Regions from separate parts of the Paenibacillus favisporus genome, predicted to be linked through region 2. Evidence: predicted binding sites of a transcription regulator. Region 2 holds the regulator's gene; each other region holds the start of a gene.
The links. The regulator NrdR, encoded in region 2, represses ribonucleotide reductase genes. The targets are predictions, from matches to a motif close to AACACNATATATNGTGTT.

Region 1: a site for NrdR is predicted at 4,314-4,331, ahead of nrdI (class Ib ribonucleoside-diphosphate reductase assembly flavoprotein NrdI). Genes of this name have one in related genera too.
Region 3: a site for NrdR is predicted at 4,047-4,064, ahead of ABID47_RS10620 (adenosylcobalamin-dependent ribonucleoside-diphosphate reductase). Genes of this name have one in related genera too.

What each region holds. Positions count from the first base shown of each region.
Region 1 is NZ_JBEPLV010000004.1:38,909-46,348, reverse strand. It holds gene ABID47_RS18205 (phosphoglycerate kinase) at 1-552, opposite strand, end outside; gene gap (type I glyceraldehyde-3-phosphate dehydrogenase) at 749-1,759, opposite strand; gene ABID47_RS18195 (sugar-binding transcriptional regulator) at 1,839-2,876, opposite strand; tRNA gene ABID47_RS18190 (tRNA-Arg) at 3,117-3,191, shown strand; gene clpP (ATP-dependent Clp endopeptidase proteolytic subunit ClpP) at 3,401-3,997, shown strand; gene nrdI (class Ib ribonucleoside-diphosphate reductase assembly flavoprotein NrdI) at 4,411-4,770, shown strand; gene nrdE (class 1b ribonucleoside-diphosphate reductase subunit alpha) at 4,757-6,841, shown strand; gene nrdF (class 1b ribonucleoside-diphosphate reductase subunit beta) at 6,920-7,440, shown strand, end outside.
Region 2 is NZ_JBEPLV010000002.1:224,497-231,936, reverse strand. It holds gene ABID47_RS09115 (ABC transporter substrate-binding protein) at 1-653, opposite strand, end outside; tRNA gene ABID47_RS09110 (tRNA-Ala) at 1,507-1,579, opposite strand; gene nrdR (transcriptional regulator NrdR) at 1,814-2,281, opposite strand; gene ABID47_RS09100 (alpha/beta-type small acid-soluble spore protein) at 2,496-2,714, shown strand; gene ABID47_RS09095 (lytic transglycosylase domain-containing protein) at 2,806-3,369, opposite strand; gene coaE (dephospho-CoA kinase) at 3,366-3,962, opposite strand; gene ABID47_RS09085 (manganese efflux pump) at 3,977-4,747, opposite strand; gene mutM (DNA-formamidopyrimidine glycosylase) at 4,889-5,722, opposite strand; gene polA (DNA polymerase I) at 5,850-7,440, opposite strand, start outside.
Region 3 is NZ_JBEPLV010000002.1:539,684-547,123, forward strand. It holds gene ABID47_RS10605 (hypothetical protein) at 1-970, opposite strand, end outside; gene ABID47_RS10610 (YqhG family protein) at 1,112-2,053, opposite strand; gene ABID47_RS10615 (DEAD/DEAH box helicase) at 2,053-3,798, opposite strand; gene ABID47_RS10620 (adenosylcobalamin-dependent ribonucleoside-diphosphate reductase) at 4,251-6,863, shown strand; gene ABID47_RS10625 (hypothetical protein) at 7,327-7,440, shown strand, end outside.

The DNA of each region.
Region 1 (7,440 bases), on a different contig from region 2:
ATTGGACAGTGCTTTACCAAGTACGGAAAGCTCCTTCTCCATCAGCAGGCCGGATACAGCCGGCAGGTAATGGGCGATACCTTCGGTCGAAGCATGCGCACGGTGAGCGGCGCCGAACGCGTCGTTTACGAACAGGTCAGCCAGCTCAGCGAACTGCTTCGCAAGTTCCGGATCGTTTTTCTCTTCGCCAGGGTAAAAGCGGACATTCTCAAGCAGCAGCACGTCGCCGTTGTTCAGCTTCTCCACTTGTGCTTTGACCGCGTCGCCAACCGCTTCGTCAGCCTTGGCAACCGGTTTGCCGAGCAGCTCGGACAGGCGCTCTGCCGCAGGTGTCAGACGCATGGATTCTACCACTTCGCCTTTCGGGCGTCCCATGTGGCTGGCTAGAATCACTTTCGCGCCATGCTCGATCAAGTAGTTGATCGTTGGCAGCGTTTCACGGATCCGTGTATCGTCAGTAATTTTGCCGTCTTCCAATGGCACGTTAAAATCAACGCGCACGAATACGCGCTTGCCGTTTACTTCTACATCACGTACAGACTTCTTGTTCATCGTATTGTTTCCCTCCGCACCCATATTTTTAACGGGACAGTCTCCTCAGCCCCGTGGTTCAGCATGTTAGGACATTTAGCTTGCAATCATAGAATGGCTCAGCTCTGCTGAAAATTTATACATTCTATATTTTAAAGAGCGGAAACATAGGATGCCTGTTTCCGCTCGGGATGTTTTCGCTATGGGATGGCTGTTATTACTTAGCGATCTTAGCGAAGTATGCCAATGTGCGAACCAATTGGGAAGTGTAAGACATTTCGTTGTCGTACCAAGCAACGGTTTTAACCAGCTGTTGGTCGCCAACAGTCAACACTTTCGTTTGAGTAGCGTCGAAGAGCGAACCGAACGTGATGCCTTTGATGTCGGAAGATACGATTTCGTCTTCAGTGTAGCCGTAAGTTTCTGGATCGGAAGCTTCTTTCATTGCTGCGTTTACTTCGTCAGCCGTTACTTTGGTGTTCAGAACTGTAACGAGCTCAGTCAGGGAACCTGTTGGTACAGGTACGCGTTGAGCGGCACCGTCCAGTTTGCCTTGCAGTTCTGGAAGAACCAGACCAATCGCTTTTGCAGCGCCAGTGGAGTTAGGAATAATGTTTTCTGCAGCTGCACGCGCACGACGGAAGTCACCTTTTGGATGCGGAGCGTCCAGGGTGTTTTGGTCGCCAGTGTAAGCGTGGATCGTTGTCATCAAGCCTTGAACGATACCGAACTTGTCGTTCAGCGTTTTGGCCATAGGAGCCAGGCAGTTCGTTGTGCAAGATGCGCCGGAGATTACTGTCTCAGTTCCGTCCAGTGTTTCGTGGTTAACGTTGTATACGATCGTCTTCATGTCGCCTGTAGCCGGAGCGGAGATCACAACTTTCTTAGCGCCGCCTTTCAGGTGTTTCTCAGCAGCTTCTTTCGTTGTGAAGAAGCCTGTGCACTCGAGAACGATGTCTACGCCAAGATCGCCCCAAGGAAGTTCTTCAGGGTTACGGTTCGCCAGAACCTTAACTTCTTTGCCGTTCACTTTGAAGAAGCCGTCGTGAACTTCGATGTCTCCGTTGAAAGTGCCTTGCGTTGTATCATATTTGAGCAGATGGGCCAACATCTTAGCGTCAGTAAGGTCGTTGATGGCTACAACTTCGATGCCTTCCACATTTTGAATACGGCGGAAAGCGAGTCGTCCGATACGTCCAAAACCGTTAATGCCTACTTTTACACTCATTGAATAGTCCTCCCAAAAGTTCGTATTTTATTTATTCAAAACAGGTAAATACCTGTCATGACATCAAAAGGAATGTTGTTTACTCGCTGCCAATTTCCCGGCAGATTTCGATAGCGGCCGCTTCGTCAACCACCAGAATGTCCTCGTGGCCGAATTTGAGCACCGCATGGATCGCTTTGGCCTTGCTTCGGCCGCCCGCAATGCCGATGACGGTCTCGGTCCGCATAATGTCCTCCAGCCGCAGCCCCAAAGTCATCATTTTATGAACGACAACGCCTTGTTCATTGAAATAGTAGCCAAAGGATTCGGCTACGGCTCCTTCCGACCGGATCTCCTCCACGGCGGCGGGATCCAGCCTTCTGCGGCGGGTCATCTCCATCGCGTCCCCGATGCCGTGCATGATGATGCGGCAGTGCCTGATCGCCTGGACGATCTCCTGGATGTTGCGGTCCTGCACCAGCGACTGATACGCTTCATCGCTCAGGAGGTCCGGCACATGCAGCAGCCGGTACTGCGCGCCGACGCGCTTGGCCATGGTGGATGCGATCGTGTTCGCCTGAAACTCCACGCTTTCGCCAAGTCCGCCCCTAGCTGGCACGAACCAGCTGTTCTTCATCGGTACGGCCGCCTGCGGCGTCAACTGCTCCGCCACTTCGGCGAGCGTTGAGCCTCCAGTCACCGCTACGGTGTCCCCTTGGTTCATGACGCCAAGCAGCGCTTTGGCACCCGCGCGTCCCAAGTCACGCTTCGTGAGCGGCGACGATTCGCAATCCCCGGGCACGACCACGACTTTGCGCAAGCCGTACGTCTGGCGGATCTTCTCGCCAAGATCATTGAGGCCGAACAGCACTTTCACCATCGGCTCCATCTGTTCAAGCAGCTTGCTTCCCGCCTCACTGACCCTCATCCCAGAGCTCTCGATCTCAATCAGGCCCTGGGACTTGAGAAGATCCGTCTCGGCCCGCAGCACCCGCTCGGTCATATGCAGGGATGCAGCGAGCGTTCTCCGGCCGATCAGCTCCGACAGCATGATCTGATGAAGAATGGTATATCTGGTCTTGAGAACGTCCACGAGATCAGGCAGAAGCTGCTTTTGTATCTCTAATATATCCCGCATTTCTTTCCACTCCTGCAACTTCGCTTCCCTCTCTCCCCTGGCCCTAAAATGTCCCGGGTCAACGTTTTAAGTCCCACCACTATTCTACTCAATAATGGCGCTGGTTGCAAGTAGTCCACTGACTATAATTCACATCAGCCTTTCCTCCTATACAGCATTTTCCTGATTCAAAAAATTTAATAACTTAACCCTTGCATTTTGAGGCAAGCTATCATATAATAACTCTTGCTATTGAATTTTGCGCCCGTGGTCCAATGGATATGACGTAGGCCTCCGAAGCCTGAGATCGAGGTTCAATTCCTCGCGGGCGCGCCATTTTTCTTCATATAGAAGAGAACGCAGAACGGCAACCGTTCTACGTTATGTTTTTAACCAAACGTACCACAGCCAATCAGATGGCTATTTTTTTTACCTTGAGTTTGACTTTCTTTGACTTTTTGTTTGAAATTGTTTATCATGTGGTTAATACGGTAACAGTATGTATAGAATGACCTATTTTGAGCCAATTAAGGGAGGTTTTCCACGTGAGTTATATTCCTATGGTCGTCGAACAAAGCAACCGCGGTGAACGGGCTTACGACATCTATTCCCGTTTGCTGAAAGACCGCATCATTTTCCTGGGCACCGAAGTCAATGACGTGGTCGCCAATTCTATCATCGCCCAGCTGCTGTTCCTCGCAGCCGAAGATCCGGAGAAAGACATCCATTTGTACATTAACAGCCCCGGCGGATCCATTACGGCCGGTATGGCGATTTTCGATACAATGCAGTTCATCAAACCGGACGTATCTACAATCTGCGTAGGCTTGGCCGCTTCCATGGGCGCGTTCCTGCTGAACGCCGGCGCCAAGGGCAAACGCTTCGGCCTGCCGAACAGTGAGATCATGATCCACCAGCCGCTCGGGGGTGCGCAAGGCCAGGCTACGGATATCGAAATCCGCGCCCGCCGCATTCTGAAAATGCGCGACACCTTGAACCGCATTCTGTCCGAACGTACCGGACAGCCGCTGGAGCGCATCGAGAAAGACACCGACCGTGACTACTTCATGAGCGCAGCTGAAGCGCAGGAATACGGACTGATCGATAAAGTTCTGGAAAGCACTCCAATCCAAGGCGTGTAAATATTTGCGGCTTTGGAACCGAAGAAAAACAGGGAATCTCCCCGAATCGATCCGCTTACGGATCGCCGGGGGGGCTCCCTGTTTTTTTGATTTTTCAAGGCGTCAAGCAGGCTGCAAGCCGCCCATGAACATGATTCTCACAGGCTTGACCACATCAATATATTGATGTATTATTCTTAATACCCGCTTTAAACCATCTACATATTGATTGTCAGCGGCATAGTATATATAACATAATTTCCCTCTATCCCAGTCTATCGGTGTAGTTCTAGGATGAAGGGATTTCATGAACCATTCTGTGATCACAAGAATAACGACCACGATATGTGGTGTGGTTATCTACAATGACGTCAATAGACGTTTTTTTTGCGCCCATTACCACGGCAGAGAACATTATTCAGGAGTGAAGGATCATGCTAATCGTCTATGATTCCAAGACCGGCAATGTCAGACGCTTTATCAACAAGCTGAACATGAGAGCCATTCCGATCGAAGAGCAGGAGCAGGTGAATGAGCCTTACGTGCTCGTAACGTATACAACAGGTTTTGGGCAGGTGCCCGAGAAAGTGTCCAACTTCCTGTCGAAGAACAACCGCATGCTTCGCGGCGTGTCGGCCAGCGGCAACCGGAACTGGGGGCCTCGTTTCGCCAAGAGCGCGGATACGATATCGGAGATGTACCATGTGCCGGTCATCACCAAGTTTGAGCTTTCGGGAACGATGCGGGATACGGAGATTTTCAAAGAGAGGGTGCGGAGCATTGAAGCATATTGAACTCAACAACGAAATTATGCAGCGCGGATCGGACGGTTACTTTCAATTGGAAAAAGACCGGGAGGCGGTTGCCGCCTTTATGGAGGAAGTGGAGCGCGATACAATGAAATTCGGCTCCCTGCGCGAGAAGCTGGATTACCTTATTAGCAACGACTACTATGAAAACGTGTTTGAGCATTACACCTACGACGAAGTCGAGTCCGTGTTCAACCTGACGGCGAGCAGCGACTTCCAGTTCCAGTCCTACATGGCGATCTCGAAGTTCTACAAGGACTATGCGATGAGAACCAACGACAAGAAGCAGTACCTGGAGCAGTACCCGGACCGCGTCGCCATCGTGGCGCTGTACCTGGGCGAAGGGAATATCGGTAAAGCGCTCCGTATCGCCGAAGCGATGATCGAGCAGCGGCTGCAGCCAGCGACCCCGACCTTCCTCAATGCCGGCAAAAGCCGCCGCGGCGAGCTGGTCTCCTGCTTCCTGCTGGAAATGGACGATTCGCTCAATTCGATCAACTACGTGCTCGGCACCTGCATGCAGCTGTCCAAAATCGGCGGCGGCGTCGCCGTCAATTTGTCCAAGCTGCGTGGGCGCGGCGAACCGATCAAAGGCGTGGCCGGAGCGGCCAAAGGCATCATGCCGGTGCTGAAGCTGATGGAGGACGCGTTCTCCTATGCCGACCAAATGGGCCAGCGTAAAGGCTCGGGTGCCGGATACTATAACATTTTCGGCTGGGATGTCATCGAGTTCCTCGATTCGAAGAAAATCAACGCCGATGAGAAGCTGCGCATCAAGACGCTGTCGATCGGGCTGATTGTCCCGAACAAATTTTACGAGCTCGCCGCCCAGAACAAGCCGCTTGTGGTCTTTGGCCCCTACTCGGTATACAAAGCCTACGGCAAGCATCTGGACGACCTCGACATGGACGAAATGTACGACGAGCTGCTCACCAATGACCAGGTGACGAAGAAAACCGTCATGAGCGCCCGTGACATGCTGACGAAAATCGCTTCGATTCAGCTCGAGTCCGGTTATCCGTACATCGTGAACAAATCGAACGCCAACAAGGTGCATGCGCTGAAGGATGTCGGCCAGATCAAAATGTCCAACCTGTGCACAGAAATTTTCCAGCTGCAGGAGACTTCGGAAATTAACGACTACGGTGTCGACGATGTGATCCGCCGGGACATCAGCTGCAACCTGGCCTCGCTGAACATCGTGAACGTGATGGAGCAGGGGAAAATCAAGGAATCGGTCCGTGTCGGCATCGAGGCCCTTACGGTCGTCAGCGATCACTCCCGCGTGGAGAACGCGCCGGGCGTGAGTCTCGCCAACAAGGAGCTGCACTCCGTCGGCCTTGGAGCCATGAACCTGAACGGTTACCTGGCCAAAAACAAAATCGCATACGAGAGCGCGGAAGCGCGCGAGTTTGCGAGCACCTTTTTCATGATGATGAACTACTACTCGCTGGAGCAAAGCATGGAAATCGCGCGCGATCGCGGCGAAACGTTCCGGGACTTCGACAAGTCCGAGTACGCGAAGGGTACCTATTTTGACCGCTACCTCGAAAAGGACTTCCGGCCGCAATCGGAACGCGTGAAGCAGCTGTTTGAAGGCATCGAGATCCCGTCCCCTGAGGACTGGGCGCAGCTCAAGGCGCTTGTACAGAAGCACGGACTGTACCATGCCTACCGTCTGGCGATCGCGCCGACGCAGAGCATCTCGTACATCCAGAACGCGACGTCCAGCGTCATGCCAATCGTCGAGCATATCGAAACGCGTACCTACGCGAACTCGACGACATATTACCCGATGCCGTTCCTCAGCGCGGAAACGCAGTGGTATTATAAATCGGCCTACAATATCGACCAGTTCCGCCTGATCGACATGATCGCGGAAATCCAGCAGCATGTGGACCAAGGCATTTCCACCGTGCTGCACGTCAACAGCACCGTATCGACCCGGGAATTGTCCCGTTTCTATATTTACGCCGCCCAGAAAGGGCTCAAATCGCTGTACTACACCCGGACAAAAAAATTGTCCATCGAAGAATGCACCAGCTGCGCTGTCTAAATTCGAATATTACGCAAGGCGACGGCGGGGGCTTGAACAGCCCCTGTCGCCTTCTTCTATAAAAGGAGCAATGGTCTGATGAAAGCAGTAAACTGGAACCGGCCCGACGACGATTTTACGCTCATGTTCTGGCAGCAGAACATCATGCAGTTTTGGACCGACGACGAAATCCCCTTATCCGACGATAAAATGGACTGGATCAAAATGACCGACGAGGAGCGCACCGCCTACAAGCATGTGCTGGGCGGACTGACGCTACTGGATACGCTGCAGGGCGGCGTCGGCATGCCGAAAATTTTGGAGCATGTGGAAGGCCTGCAGCGCAAAGCCGTGCTCGGCTTCATGTCGATGATGGAGCAAATCCACGCCAAATCGTACAGCAGCATCTTCACCACGCTCGCCTCGACGGAAGAGATCGACGCCATTTTCCGCTGGGTGGAGGACAACGAGCAGCTGCAGTTCAAAGCGAAGAGCATCGAATCTTGGTACGCGAACATTCAAACCAAGCGCGATCTGTACAAGGCGATGGCCGCTTCCGTCTTCCTGGAAAGCTATCTGTTCTACAGCGGCTTCTTCTACCCGCTTTACCTGGCCGGCCA
Region 2 (7,440 bases):
TTCATTGTGCCCAGGTAGTGCCCTACGGCCCAGGAATCCTGAAGGCCTTCGATAATCGGCGTGTCGTAGCCGGAAGCCTTAAGCTTGTCCAGCAGGGCTATGAACTCGTCCCAGGTCTTTGGTTTTTCCAGACCCAGCTTGTTGAATATTTTCTTATTATAAAAGAAGACCTTTCCATCCATGGTAAAAGGCACACCATATATTTTGTCATCAAAAGTGAAGGATTTCAGCTGATTCTGAACCAGGGTTTTTGTCCAGTCCGGATCGGAGTCGTACATAGAAGTAAGATCTTCAACCCGGCCGGAGGAGACCAGACTTTCGGCAAAGCTGTCCGACCAGGAGGAGAAGACATCCGGAATGTCCCCCGAGGAGACAAGAACCTTGATTTTCTCCTTGTAGTTATCGTTCAGGACGGATTCCATCTCAATTTTGACACCCGGATTCTGTTTTTCGAATTCCTCCTTAATGTAATTGAAATACGAATTTCTAGGTTCATTGGGCCAGCGGTGAAAAAACTTAAGCGTTGTTGTCTTGCCTTTCGAATCCCCATTCCCGTTGGCTGAAGAAGTAGAATTATTGCTGCTACACCCCGTCATTACTACCAATAAACCCGCCAACATTAACAAGCCCAATCTTCGTCCCATCCGATACATTGTAAATACCTCCCATCGATGATTAACTTATGTAGCATAAAATAGATCACGTATTGTTACGTAACAACACTATATCATACCAATATTAAATTTAAAATCTTTTTTTACAAATCATTTGATTAGCTTATTCAATGGGAAAATAAGAACCATTCATATAAATTTTAAAAAACGCCCCTGTTTTTTGAACCATTGGATCAGCTCGGCAGATTCCGCCGCTGTCCCCGGCCGGTCCGTAAGGCCGATCCCCCAAACGACGATATTGCCGTTCTGTTTGGCATAAGCCGGGGAAGAGATTAGGTGTATGGCTTACCCGTCCCTTGACTGCAGACATTCAATGGGGGCATTATCAGGAGGCGTACTCTTGCGGGACACGCTCATGACTTAAGCTCAAAATGCCGATCGGGCTTGACATGTAAGACGGGGGCGTCAGGCAAAGGGGTGTCCTAATCGAGAAACAAGAAAGCGCTGACAACAGTAGCTGTTCCTTCGTAGCGAAGAAGCGGAACACGTAAGGCTGTGAGATTTGAACCGGAATTTTCATAACGAATTACTAATAAATGCGGTAATCTAGACTCATTACGAACAGGAAGGTGCACGGAAGGATTGTAAAACCGGTGGTTTGACTTCAACTTTTATTCGATTCTTTCACCGAATCATGAAAGATGTCCTTGATCCTAACGAAGATGAGGTAACCCTCTTAATAAAAGCATTAAATGACGAACCAAATTAAGGGGAATTAAAGAGGTAATAATAAACATTTGTCCCCCATTCGTCCCCAAATCCAAATTTTATTAAGCCAAACTGAAAATAAAAAAACAAAAAAACCCTTGATTCCCAAGGGTTTTTCTTCTTATGGAGCCTAGGGGGATCGAACCCCTGACCTCATCGCTGCCAGCGATGCGCTCTCCCAGCTGAGCTAAGGCCCCTTAATATTTTCTACTGATTTATTATGTATCAGCGACTCTTATAATTTATCAAAGATTTATGCATGTGTCAATAAAAAAATCCAAAAAGATTTTGGAGCTCACGCAAGTGTTCAGCCTTATGCTCCCATGCCATGGCCACCACCAAAAGCAAAAGAGGCCCTGGAAGGCCCTTTTGCTCTTTAAGATGGTTGCATCCTCAGTAACGGACCGGCAAAGCAGCATGCTTCCTTACGGTCAGTCCTCCACCGTATTTTTGGACAGCAGCCCCTTCAGCTCTTTCATGAACATGTTGATATCTTTAAATTGGCGGTAAACCGACGCAAAGCGGACATAAGCCACCTCGTCCACGGGATACAGCTGCTCCATCACCAGCTCGCCGATCTGGCGGCTCTCCACCTCCGCCACGGCGGTGTTGCGCAGTGATTTCTCCACCTCGGAGACGATCATGTCGAGCTGCTCCACGGATACCGGGCGCTTCTCGCAGGCGCGAATCAGGCCGCGGAGGATTTTATCCCGGCTGAACTCTTCCCGGCTTCCATCCTTCTTGATGACCATCAGCGGCGTTTCCTCCACCATCTCAAACGTGGTAAAGCGCCGGCTGCACTTCTCGCACTCACGCCTGCGGCGGATCGATTTATTTTCGTTAGCGGGCCGTGAGTCCAGCACTTTCGTGCCGGCATAATCACAGTACGGACATTTCATGGTAAACTCCCTTCCTTTGCAAATCACGGTGTATATAGAACAAAATCACGAACATTCACAGGGTCCGAATACCGTGAACCCTTATCCCATCAGGGATTAACTTGCCGTCTCACCGAAATGTATTAAATTTCCAACAAAAACTTTTCAAAAAGAGTAATGAACTTCTGAGCTTCGAGACATAATACATTTACAAACAGCGAGGAGGTGAACAACAATGGCTTCCAACAACAACAGCTCCAACAACCTGGTAGTACCTAAAGCTACCGCAGCCCTGAACCAATTGAAATATGAAGTCGCTCAAGAACTGGGTATCAGCATCCCACAAGACGGATACCAAGGCAACATGACTGCATATGAGAACGGTTCGATCGGGGGACTTATCACTAAACGTTTGGTGACCCTGGCTGAACAACAACTGGCTGGTCAATTCTAATTCGGTTTGATACCCGAAGAAGTGTTGGAGACGCTAACCTAGCTTCTCCAATGCTTCTTTTGTTATGTTTAGCGACAGAACAGTACTCCCTTTAGAACTCGCTGTATATCCGCGTGTACTGATTGTAGTAATAAATGACCCGCTGAACGTAGTGCCGGGTTTCCCCAATGGGAATATTTTTGACCGAGTCGTAGGTCCCGTCCCATACGCCCCTTTTCAGCCAACCATCCACTTTACCAGGCCCCGCGTTGTATGCAGCGATGACGGCAATCCGGTTTCCTTTAAACTGCTCCGACAGCGTTTTGAGATACCAGGTGCCGATTTCGATGCTGGCCTCCGGCTCATGCTTAATATGGTCCAGCGTCACTTCGGGAAGCTTGGCCTTTTCCATCGCCCAATTGGCCGTATCCGGCATTAACTGCATCAGGCCGAGAGCCCCCTTCTTGGACTCCTTGCCCAGCTTGTAATTGGATTCCACCCGGATAATCGAAGCCACCAGGAACGGGTCGACGTCATAACGCTCAGCCTGCTCACGAATATTCTCTTTATAATGAATCGGGTAAAACCACGACATCCAGTTCGTATTAAAAAACAGGATGACGACAAATCCTAAAAACAACAGAAGAAGCACTCTTTTTTTGCGTAAAAACTTCATAGCAGGCCCTTCCGGTTCCAAAATTCATCCACTTGGCGCTCCGTCTCGGAAGGTTGTCCACTGTTGTCGATCACAACGTCGGCCCGCTTCTTCTTCTCTTCGATATCCATTTGGGAACGAATCCGCGCGACCGCTTCGTCCTTCGTCAGCCGGTTCCTCTCCATCAGGCGTTCCACCTGTACCTCAAACGGGGCATAGACCAGCAGAACCTGCTCAAACATCGCTTCCAGACCCGATTCAAACAGGAGCGGGATGTCCACCACCACCAGGCGGTCCGGGTGCTCCCGTTCAAAGGTCTGCATCTGCTCCCGGATCTCCTGACGGATCGCAGGATGCGTAATATCGTTCAGAGCTTTGCGTTCGCCGGGATCGTGAAACACGATATCCCCCAGGCGTCTACGGTCCAGCGTTCCGTCCGGAAGGAGGATGGCTTGTCCAAAATGCTCAACGGCCGCCGCCAAAACCGGATGACCCGGGAGCATGACTTCCCGGGCGATGACGTCGGCGTCAACAAGCAGCGCCCCCCTGCTGACTAAGAGGGCGGATACGGTACTTTTTCCTGTCGCTATTCCTCCGGTTAACCCGATGTTCATATCCTTAACTCACCTCATAACAGCTTCATTATTCCCATTACAATTAATAATATTGCCGGCAGCACCGTAAACCGGCGCATCCACGTTCGGGACGCAAAGCGCAGTCCCGTCTTCATTCCGACGACTAAAAAGGTGCCGCTGAAGAGAGCGATCACGACGGCGGTCAGCAGCGGCGAAAATCCGAGCAATGCCGCGCCTAGACCCGCGCCGAACGCATCCAGGGATAAGGCGATACCAAGCCACATGGCCTCCCATCCGGAGATGCTGCCCGACTTATCCATATCAGCGGAAGACGGCGTCCGCAAAATGCGGATCACGACGCCCAGCTTCCGGATTTCCAGTGAAAACACCGTCTGTTCAGGTGCTTCATGCTGGGCAGGGTCCAGTGTACCTTCTCCGCCGGAGCTTTGCAAGCCATGCCCCCCTATCCCGCTGGTTTGGGCGTCTTTAGCCTGCTTGGCGACATCCGCGTCTTTGGCTTCCAAGACTTCTTTACCTTCCCCGCTCTTCTCCTTTTGGATCCACATCTGTACCAGCGACCATGAGCCCATAATGATCAGGATGACCGCTCCAATGATGGAGGCGATCGAAGGGGATACGAATTGGGCCAGCAGCACGCCCACCTGCATGGACACATAGATGATGACCCCGGAGCATAAAGAAATAATCGCTATCGATAACGGCGAAATCCTCATTTGACGAAGGCCGTATGTAATGCCGACACCAAAACTGTCCAAACTTAATGCTAACGCAAGCAGCAGCAGTGCAAGAACATGACTGAGCACCCCGTTCCCTCCCTGTGACAGAAGCGGTGCCCCGAAAAAGCCTGCTGCATGGATCAGGCATTCGGAAGCCCCGCTTCATAAGATATCTCTACCTCAGTATATGGAGGGTACAAAAAAGGGGTGCACGCCCAGTTCGAATTGTTACGATTTCAAGGTTTGGCAGGACGGGCAGAAATGGGTTCCGCGCCCGCCAACGACCGTTTTCTCCACGGCGGTACCGCAATTTACGCACGGCTGATTCTGCCGGCCGTAAATCTTCAGCTGGTGTTGGAACATGCCCATCTCACCTTGTCCATTGACATAAGACTTGATGGAGGATCCTCCCACCTCAACCGACTCGGCGAGCGTGGCTACAATCGCCTGATGGAGCGCTTCGAGCTGCCCATCCGTCAGCGTATCGGCCGGCTGCTCGGGGTGAATGCCCGCCCGAAACAGCGACTCATCCACATAAATATTCCCGATGCCGACGATATATGCCTGGTTGAGCAGGACAGCCTTGATTTTGGTCTTCTTCCCCTTCAGCGTTTCTTTGAAACGCTCCAGCGTAAACGCCGGATCCAGCGGCTCCAATCCCAGCTTGGAGAGCGGGGGAAGCTGGAATTCCTCTCCGGGCTGGAACAAATGCATCGTTCCGAACTGCCGCACATCCTTGTACCGCAGCTCGGTGCCGTCGGTAAAGTGGAAAATGACATGCGTATGCTTTTCCACCGGATCACTGCTCTGGTATACCCCGTACCTTCCCTCCATCCGCAAATGGGAGACGAGCACGAGCCCGTCCAGCAGGATCCGCAAAAATTTGCCGCGCCGCTCCACACCTTCAATGGTGTGTCCGGCCAGCATCCACGCAAACTGATCTATATCATCGGGGCGCTGAATGATCCGCGCCAAATGGACACTAACGCGGTCAATCACCTTGCCCTTCACGAGCTGATTGAGTGTTCTTTTGACTGTTTCGACTTCCGGCAATTCCGGCATGATGACTTCACCTCAACCTCTATTATAGCGTAAGACAGCCCCACAAAGCGGCGCTTTTTCTTCGAAGTCTGCTCAAGTACTTCGCGGGGAACCCATAAGATTTACATACGGGCGCTTACGCAGCCCTCTATTTCGCCTCGTACCAATTGACTCCGTAGCTCACTTCCGCTTTGAGCGGTACGGACAGGGCCAGCGCATGCTCCATCGTCTCCGGTACCAATTTCTTCATGATTTCCAGCTCGTCCTCAGGGACTTCGAATACCAATTCGTCATGCACCTGAAGCAGCATGCGGCTCTTCAGCTTCTCTTTGGCCAGCGCCGCATCCATCTGAACCATAGCCAGCTTGATGATATCGGCGGCAGTGCCCTGGATCGGTGTGTTCATCGCCGTCCGCTCGGCGAAGGAACGCAGATTGAAGTTGCTTGCATTGATTTCCGGCAAATACCGTCTGCGCTCCAGCAGCGTGGTGACATAACCGTCGCGCTTGGCGTCTCTGACGATATCGTCCATATATTTGCGAACACCCTGGAAGGCGTCGAAGTATTGATCGATAAATTGGGCTGCTTCCTTCCGGGTAATATTCAGGTTCTGGGACAGGCCATAGTCGCTGATGCCGTACACGATGCCAAAGTTAACCGCTTTGGCGGACCGCCGCATATTGGCGTCAACGTCCTCGGCTTTGACACCGAACACGTCCATGGCCGTCTTCGTATGGATGTCCATATCGTGCAGGAAGGCTTCCTTCAGTCCTTCATCTCCCGAGATATGGGCCAGCACCCGCAGCTCGATCTGCGAGTAGTCGGCGGCCAGAATGTACCAGCCCGGTTCGGATGGCACGAACACCTTGCGGATTTTCCGTCCCTCTTCCAGGCGGATCGGAATGTTTTGCAGGTTCGGGAACTGGCTGCTTAGGCGCCCTGTAGCCGCAATCGTCTGACGGTAATATGTGTGCACCTTGCCCGTTTCCTCCGAAATTTCCTTCAGCAGGCCTTCCACATACGTCGACTGAAGCTTGGCGATGGTCCGGTACTGCAAAATCAGGCGTACGACATCGTGGTACGGCGCCAGTTTCTCCAGCACTTCGGCGTCGGTAGAATAGCCGGTCTTGGTCTTTTTCACAACAGGCAGGCCCAGCTTGACGAACAGGATTTCTCCCAGCTGCTTCGGCGAGTTGAGGTTGAACTCGGTGCCTGCAATTTCATAAATCTGCTCGACCAGCGACTTGATCTGGGACTCGAATTCCGTTCCGAGCGCCTTCAGATCGTCTTTGTTGACCGCGATGCCCTGCTTCTCCATGTCCGCCAAAATCCGCGACAGCGGCATCTCCAGGTCATGGAACAGCGAGCTCATCTCATTGTCCGCAAGCTCCTTCTCCTGAAGCGGAATGATCTCCAGCAGCGCGGCGCTCTTCCGGGCCAAGTGCCCGCTCAACACGTCCATCTCCGGCACCTTGTATTTTGCGCCCTTGCCGAATACGTCCTCATCCGCCGCCAGCACCGGCAGCCCGTATTTGGATGCAAGCGCGTTGACATTCTGGTTCGCTTCCGTCGGATCGAGCAAATACGCGGCCAGCTGCACGTCAAACGACGCCCCGGCAAACGCGATTCCCTTCCAGTGAAGCGCCAGATCCGTGCGGTGCAGGTCATATCCCCGTTTCGGAACATCCGGGTTCCCCAGCCACGTCCGCAGCGGCTCCGCCCAAGACTCGTTCATTCGC
Region 3 (7,440 bases), 320 kb from region 2:
ATTCTCCGGCAGCCATCAGCATGGAGACAGGGAGGTATCGGGTTCCGGCACGTCCCGTGGCCGCGTAGCTGACCGCAGGAGCGTTTGAGGCCGGGGACCATGTCTGAATCCCGCTTACCGCAAACGGCGCCCCATAGGACGCGTTACGGCCGGGAGCGGTGAAGATCAGGCTGCTGCCGGATGCGACTGCTTTCAGCAGATCGTCTCCGCGGCGGATGTTCAGCCGAGGGGAGGTCATCCAGAGCAGGTCGTCATAAGGATCGTTGCCATCTATCTTCGCAGCAGGTGACGATGCCTCGAGCCGGAGACCGTTCTGATTGGTAACGACTGCCGTCTTAGAAACGGAGGCGGTGCTGGCGGAAACGGCATTTGCCGGCAGAAGCTCCAAGGTCAGCGCATTGATGTACATGGCCGGCTTGCCGGTCAGGGTCACTTTCCAAACCGGCAGCATTGCCGAATATTGAGCTTGGATTTGAACGTTTGCGGGGAGGCCGGGGTGATCGGGAATAAGGCCATCCTCAGCCAACCGGTCATGGAGCGCATCGCTGCTGTAAGGGATGGCTGGACCGCTGCCGTACTCGCTGAGCATATACCCGCCTTCCTCCCTAGCGGTGAATATTAAATATCCCAGCTGCTTGCTATCCTTTGAAACGATCGCAAGCCAGCTGTGGGTGCCGGGCCCTAGCGGGTAATAGTCGATGGCGGCGCCGTCCCACTGCTGAAACTCGGACTGCGCGGACAGCTCGCGGACGACGGAGCCGGCAAAGCTCTCCAGCGGCGCGGGCACTGCCTGCATGTCCGATCCCGATGCGATTCGAAGCAAGGCCGTCCGCGCTGGGCTTGCCGCCTTGGCGGCAGCGATGCCGACCGCTGCGGCCGATTGCGGGACCGCAGAACCCCATGCCGGCCAGGCGCAGCTGACGGCACAGGTCAACGCCGTCATTTTTAAAGCGAGAGATACCATCCTCACCACATTCACCCTCCTCGATTTCAGAGCTTTATTGACATCATTGTATCGGACAAGCCGTAAAAAGGCTGTTGCAAGGTGTCGGGCTTTGGGGCACGGGCACGGGTCTTTTTTTGCCTTCTTTTAGCGAGGGAGGTCAAATGCTCATGGACGGATGGATCTTAAGTGAAACAGACCGCAGGTTATGGCGGACAGGTTCACCTTGGGTTCATACTGCCATGTCATTTCGCTGCGCCGGTTGTCGTATTGCTCCCGGATGGCCGTAAGCTTTTCCTCCTCGGTTTCTTTCAGGAGGTCTTCGTAATACATGTCGATCACTGCAAGCTCATCCCTAAGGCGCTCCCTAGCGGCTTCCGCCCAGCTGTAATCCTCGCCCGCCAGCTGATCCTTCATATGCTTCTCCAGCAGATTGGCTGCGCCTGCGAGCGAGAGGCTTCCCGGCTGGATGTGGATATTCTCGGGAAGCCGCGGCCCGAGTTGAAGCTTATCCAGACGCCGGGCAAACTGTTGGTCGATTTGCCCCGTCACCAGCGAGATGCCGATGAAGTGGAGCGCTTCTTTCTTCACGTCGCAGGTCATCTCGACCTTGAAGCAGACGCCCAGCCACGGCTCGTAGGGGGCGGAGAACAGCGTCTCCCGCTGCAAAGGGCCCGGCTGCTCGAACAGGTATACGCAGGAGCCCTCCTGCCGGGCTACGGACCAAATTTGCTGCAGCCGGCTGCTGCCGTATGTGACGTCTTCGCGGGGAATCCGCCCCGGGCCGATCCGCGGCCCTGCCGGATTCACCCCGAAATACCTCGACAGAATTCTGTCCTGCGGCTGAGGCTGCGCTGAAGGCGGTGGGGTTTTGGCCGCCTGTTCGTTATATTGGTCCGGGTCAAAGACGAAGGTGTAGGAGAGAGTCTCCGGCTCCGCCCCCGTCCGTTCAATAAAGCCCCAGTAGTAGGGGCGGTTGGTCAGCTGTTTGTCCGCCTGCGGTGACAGCTTGACGGTCACGTGATAAGGAGACTTCTCGATAATGCTGCATTCGGTCGTCTCCAGATAGGTTAGCACTTGCTTCTGAACTTCCTGCGGGGACAGGCTCATCAAGCTTCCTCCTCAATGACGGTTTCCGCATCTTCGTATTCGATCTCGCGCTTGATCTGGTCAAGCGACTGCCCGAGCGAGCTGACCTTGCTGCGGATTTCCTCATCCGACTCCGACTCGAGGAACAGCTTGTACAGGCTTTTCTCGAACGATTCCTTTTTCTCGAAACGCTCCAGAATGACATCCAGGCCGCCGATGACCGTCTCGAACATGTTGATTTTTTCGTGCAGCAGGTTCAGGATATGCTCCTCGATCGTTCCGGTGGTGGACAGGTTGTAAATCTTCACGTCGTTCTGCTGCCCGAGCCGGTGGACTCGGCCGATCCGCTGCTCGACCCGCATCGGGTTCCACGGCAGGTCAAAATTGATCATATGGTGGCAGAACTGCAGGTTGATGCCCTCGCCGCCGGCTTCGGTAGCGATCATGACCTGGGCCCGGCCGCGGAACAGGTCCATCATCCAGTCCTTTTTACCCCGGTTCATTCCGCCGCGGTACGGCACACAGGACAAGCCGTGCTTTTGAAAATACTGAAGCAGGTATTCCTGTGTCGCCCGGTATTCGGTAAACACGATGACCTTTTCGTTCATGTCCTTGATCAGCTCGATCGTCTTTTCGGCCTTCGTGTTCGCTTTGATGTTCCGGATTGCGTTCACCAGCTCCCACACCTCGGCGGTGAGCGGGGAGTCGTCCGGAATCTTCTTGGACAGGTTCACGAGGGTCAGGAACACCGCGTCCCGGCTGCTGCACACCTCGCGCTGCAGCGTGACCAGGGACAGCATGCTGCTGAGGTTGCCCCCGGACGCTTTGTACTGGTTCTTGACGAAGGATGTTACACCGTCGTACAGCGCCTGCTCCTCAGGAGAGAGCTGCAGGCTGACGTTGCGTACCGTCCGCTTGGTGAACTGCACAGGACCTTCGCCGCGCCGGTTGCGGATCATCACCTTGGCGAGCTCGTCCCGGAGCTGACCCTCGTTCTTCGCCTGCCGTTTGCCGACGACGAAGTTGGCCGCAAAATCCCCCTGCCGCCCGAGCTGGCCGGGCTTCAGCAGCGTAATGAGGTTAAAGAGCTCGCTCATATCGTTTTGAACCGGCGTCGCGGTCAGCAGCAGGCAGTACTTTTTCCGAAGCTTCTGTATAAATTGATAGTTCGTCGTTTTCTTGTTCTTCAGCTTGTGCGCCTCGTCGATAATGAGCATGTCGTATTCCTGCTCCATCAGCATGTCCTTATGGGGCTCGCGCTTGGCGGTATCCATGGAAGCGACGACGACGTCGGAATGCCAGGAATACGCCTTTTTCTGCGCGACCGCCGGGATGCCGAATTTGCTGTTCAGCTCGCGGACCCACTGGAGCACCAGGGAGGCGGGCACCAGAATCAGCACTTTGGATACCAGCCCGCGCACCATGTATTCTTTTAAAATGAGTCCCGCTTCGATCGTCTTGCCCAGTCCGACCTCATCGGCCAGAATGGCTCTGCCGGACATCTCAAACAGCACCCTCCGCGCCGTGTCGATCTGATGGGGAAGGGGGGACAGGTCCTGCAAATGCTTCACACACTGCAGCTCGTCAAAGCTCGTCACAAGCCGCGCCTCTTCGCCTTGAACGGCCAGCTGAAACAGCCGGAAGTCACCCCAGGGGCCGCCTTTATCCAGGCGGGATTCCAGGTTATCCAGCCAGCTGCGGTCAATATTCAGGGGAACGGGAAGGTCCCCGGCCTGCGCCCCGCTACCGAGATGAGAAGTTTTCAAGCCTTGTACCTCCTTCATAGGTTCGTAATCTCGCGTAACAGTAGTATGCACGTAAACCGGAGAGTTCATAACCTCCGTATGGTTGAAGGCATCCGCTGATTTTCACAATTTTTTTCAAAGGAACTGAAGCAAAAAAGTGAGATTGGCGGAGAAAAGCAAAGGTTGTCCCAGAGTGAAGAGCTTTCATGGTCTAAATTTCAGGATTAAGGCGTGGAGTAACAATATGTGGTATAGTATAATCATCTATGCACACAATATATGGTACATGACGAGCGGATTTGCGTTTTAAATGGGGTTATTTCGTTTATTAATTGGAAGGAACCCGGCTACATACAAGCCTTTCCCGGAAGTGAACCGGCACTTTTAGCGCAGGCGGCAGACCGACAATATCCGCTGATCGGAACCGGAGCCGATTCGTTCGGCAGAACCAGTCATGGGAGGAGAATGTAACAGTGAATCAAGTTCAAAGCAAACAGAAGCTTGAGGGGTTAAGCGAAAAAATCTTTTTGGACCGGTATGCATGGAAGGACCCTAACCCGAATCACGCTAAAGTAGGAGATGTCGTTCTCGTACTGACCAAGGATGATCCGAAGTTTCCGACAAAGGAAGTCGGCGAGATCGTATCGCGCGAGGGGAAACGGGCGACGGTAAAAACACGCCGCGGCGAGCTGGTGGAGACGGACGTCGAGAAGCTGACGCTGAACATCGAGAAGACGCCTGAGGAAATGTGGGAGCGGTTGGCTGGGGCCATGGCATCGGCGGAACCGACGCCGGAGCTGCAGGCCGAGTGGAAAGAGAAGTTCCGCTACATTCTGGAAGACTGGAAGCTCGTTCCGGGCGGGCGGATCGCCGCCGGAGCGGGTGCCAGTGACGAGCTGACGCTGTTTAACTGTTACGTCATTCCTTCGCCGAAGGACAGCCGCGGCGGTATCATGGCGACGCTGTCCGAGATGACCGAAATTATGGCGCGGGGCGGCGGGGTCGGCATCAATCTGTCCTCGCTCCGTCCGCGCAGATCCGTGGTCAAGGGCGTGAACGGATCCTCGAGCGGTGCGGTATCCTGGGGTGGACTGTTCAGCTACACGACCGGCCTGATTGAGCAGGGCGGCAGCCGGCGCGGCGCGCTGATGCTCATGATCAACGACTGGCACCCGGACGTGCTCGACTTTATTACGGTCAAGCAGACGATGGGACAAGTGACGAACGCCAACCTTTCCGTCTGTGTCAGCAATGATTTCATGAAGGCGGTCAAGGAGGATCTGGACTGGGAGCTGGTATTCCCGGATACGACGGATCCGGATTACGACGAGCTGTGGGACGGCGACCTTGAGAAATGGAAGCAGGGCGGCCATGCTGTCATTCCGTACCGGACGGTGAAGGCGAGCGAAATCTGGCATACGATTATCGAATCGGCATGGAAATCGGCCGAGCCGGGCGTCGTCTTTATGGAATATTACAACCAGATGTCCAACAGCTGGTACTTCAACCCGATCATCTGCACGAATCCGTGCGGCGAGCAGGGGCTTCCGGCATGGGGCGTCTGCAACCTGTCTGCGATGAATCTTTCCAAGTTCTACGATGAAGAGAAGCATGATGTGGATTGGGACGAACTGGCGACGGTGACGCGCTACTCCGTGCGTTTCCTGGATAACGTTATCGACACGACGCCGTACCATTTTGAAGAAAACGAGAAAAACCAGAAGAAGGAGCGCCGGATCGGCCTCGGTTCGATGGGTCTGGCGGAGCTGATGATCAAGCTGAACATCCGGTACGGCAGTCCGGAATCGCTCGAGTTCCTCGACAAGCTGTACGGGTTTATCGCCCGCGAAGCATACCTGGCATCGGCCGACATTGCGGCAGAGAAAGGCTCGTTCCTGGCGTTTGATGCGGATCCGTATTTGCAGAGCGGATTTATGAAAAATATGACCGAGGCGTTCCCGGAAGTCGGCACAGCCATCCGTGAGAAGGGCATGCGCAACGTGACCGTCATTACCCAAGCGCCGACCGGCAGCACGGGAACGATGGTTGGCACGTCAACAGGCATCGAGCCGTACTTCGCGTTTAAATACTTCCGTCAGAGCCGACTCGGCTTCGACGAGCAATTTGTACCGATCGCGCAGGACTGGCTGGACGCCCATCCGGGCGAAGAACTGCCGGATTACTTCGTGACGGCGATGGATCTGACGGCGGAAGACCATATCCGCGCCCAGGCTGCTATTCAGCGCTGGGTCGACAGTTCCATCTCGAAGACTGCAAACTGCCCGGCCGACTTCACGGTCGAAGAAACGAAGCGGTTGTATGAGCTGGCGTTCGACCTTGGCTGCAAGGGCGTGACGATCTACCGTGACGGCAGCCGCGACGTGCAGGTGCTGCAAACGGAGAAGAAGGAAGACAAGAGCGAAGCGAAGGCCGCTCCGGCTGCAGAAACAGCTGCCTCCGAGGCTGCCGTACCGGCTGCCGCAGAGCAGGCGGGTGCCCAGGTAGCCGCTGCCGTGGCAAGCAGCCAGAGCTCCGTAGTGGATAAGCAGTACAAGCGCCGGCCGCAGGTGCTGCGCGGCGCAACCTATAAGATCAATACGCCGTTCGGCATGGCGTACATTACGATCAACGACCTCGACGGCATTCCGAGTGAGATCTTCCTGAACGTAGGCAAGGCAGGCTCCGATGTGTTCGCCATGGCGGAAGCGCTGGGCCGCGTCTGCTCCCTGTTCCTCCGCTACGGCGACCATGGACACAAAGTGGAGCTGCTGATCAAGCACCTGAAGGGCATCGGCGGGTCCGGCGCGATCGGCTTTGGCGTCAACCGCGTGGAATCGATCGCCGACGCGGTCGCCAAGGCGCTGGAAGCGCATGTGCAGAGCGGCATCGACGAAGAACACCCAGAGCCTGCTCCCGTGGCAGCTACGCTGGCACCGGAGACGGCAGACCATGGCGGCACACACTCGCACAGCCATGATGCGCCGAAGGCGTCGGTGGACCTGTGCCCGTCCTGCGGGGCTGCGGCGCTGATCAATATCGAGGGCTGCAAGACTTGCGGCAACTGCGGGTACAGTAAGTGCTCGTAAGAGTGGATGTAATGATAGTAGGATGATAGAGAGTTGGTTAGAAGTGAGCTGTAATCCTTCAAAAGGTTTGCAAAAGTGAAAATAAAGTTTGGGAATTTAGGCTAGTTAAACGTGGGCCACGACTGGGTTTTAGTGAAATCCTAGTGGGTTCTAAGATCAGCTGTTTCGATAAAGTTTGAAAAAGATTCTTACATTTTTTCGCATTAATTGAAAAAGGTTTACAAAAAAACGAAGCGGTATTTAACGCTTCGTTTTTATTTTAGATGAACAAGACTAATCGCCAAATGGGATCTCACATGCTTTTTTTTATAATTACTTATTACCTAAAATGGATTATAATGGTAATTGAGGTGGAGGGACAATGCTAAAGAATTTTCTGATTGGATTCGTTGTTGTAATATGTCTATTAATTTTGGTCGGTGTCTACCATTTCATTACCACACAATAGTTGGAGGGGAATCTAGTGGGAACGAAAGGAAGTGTCCTGGGCATTATTGGATCAATTTTAGGAATGGTTCTGTCCGTATTTTTGATTTTTTGGTTTCGCACAGATCCCGGAGATATTCAATATTTGGTT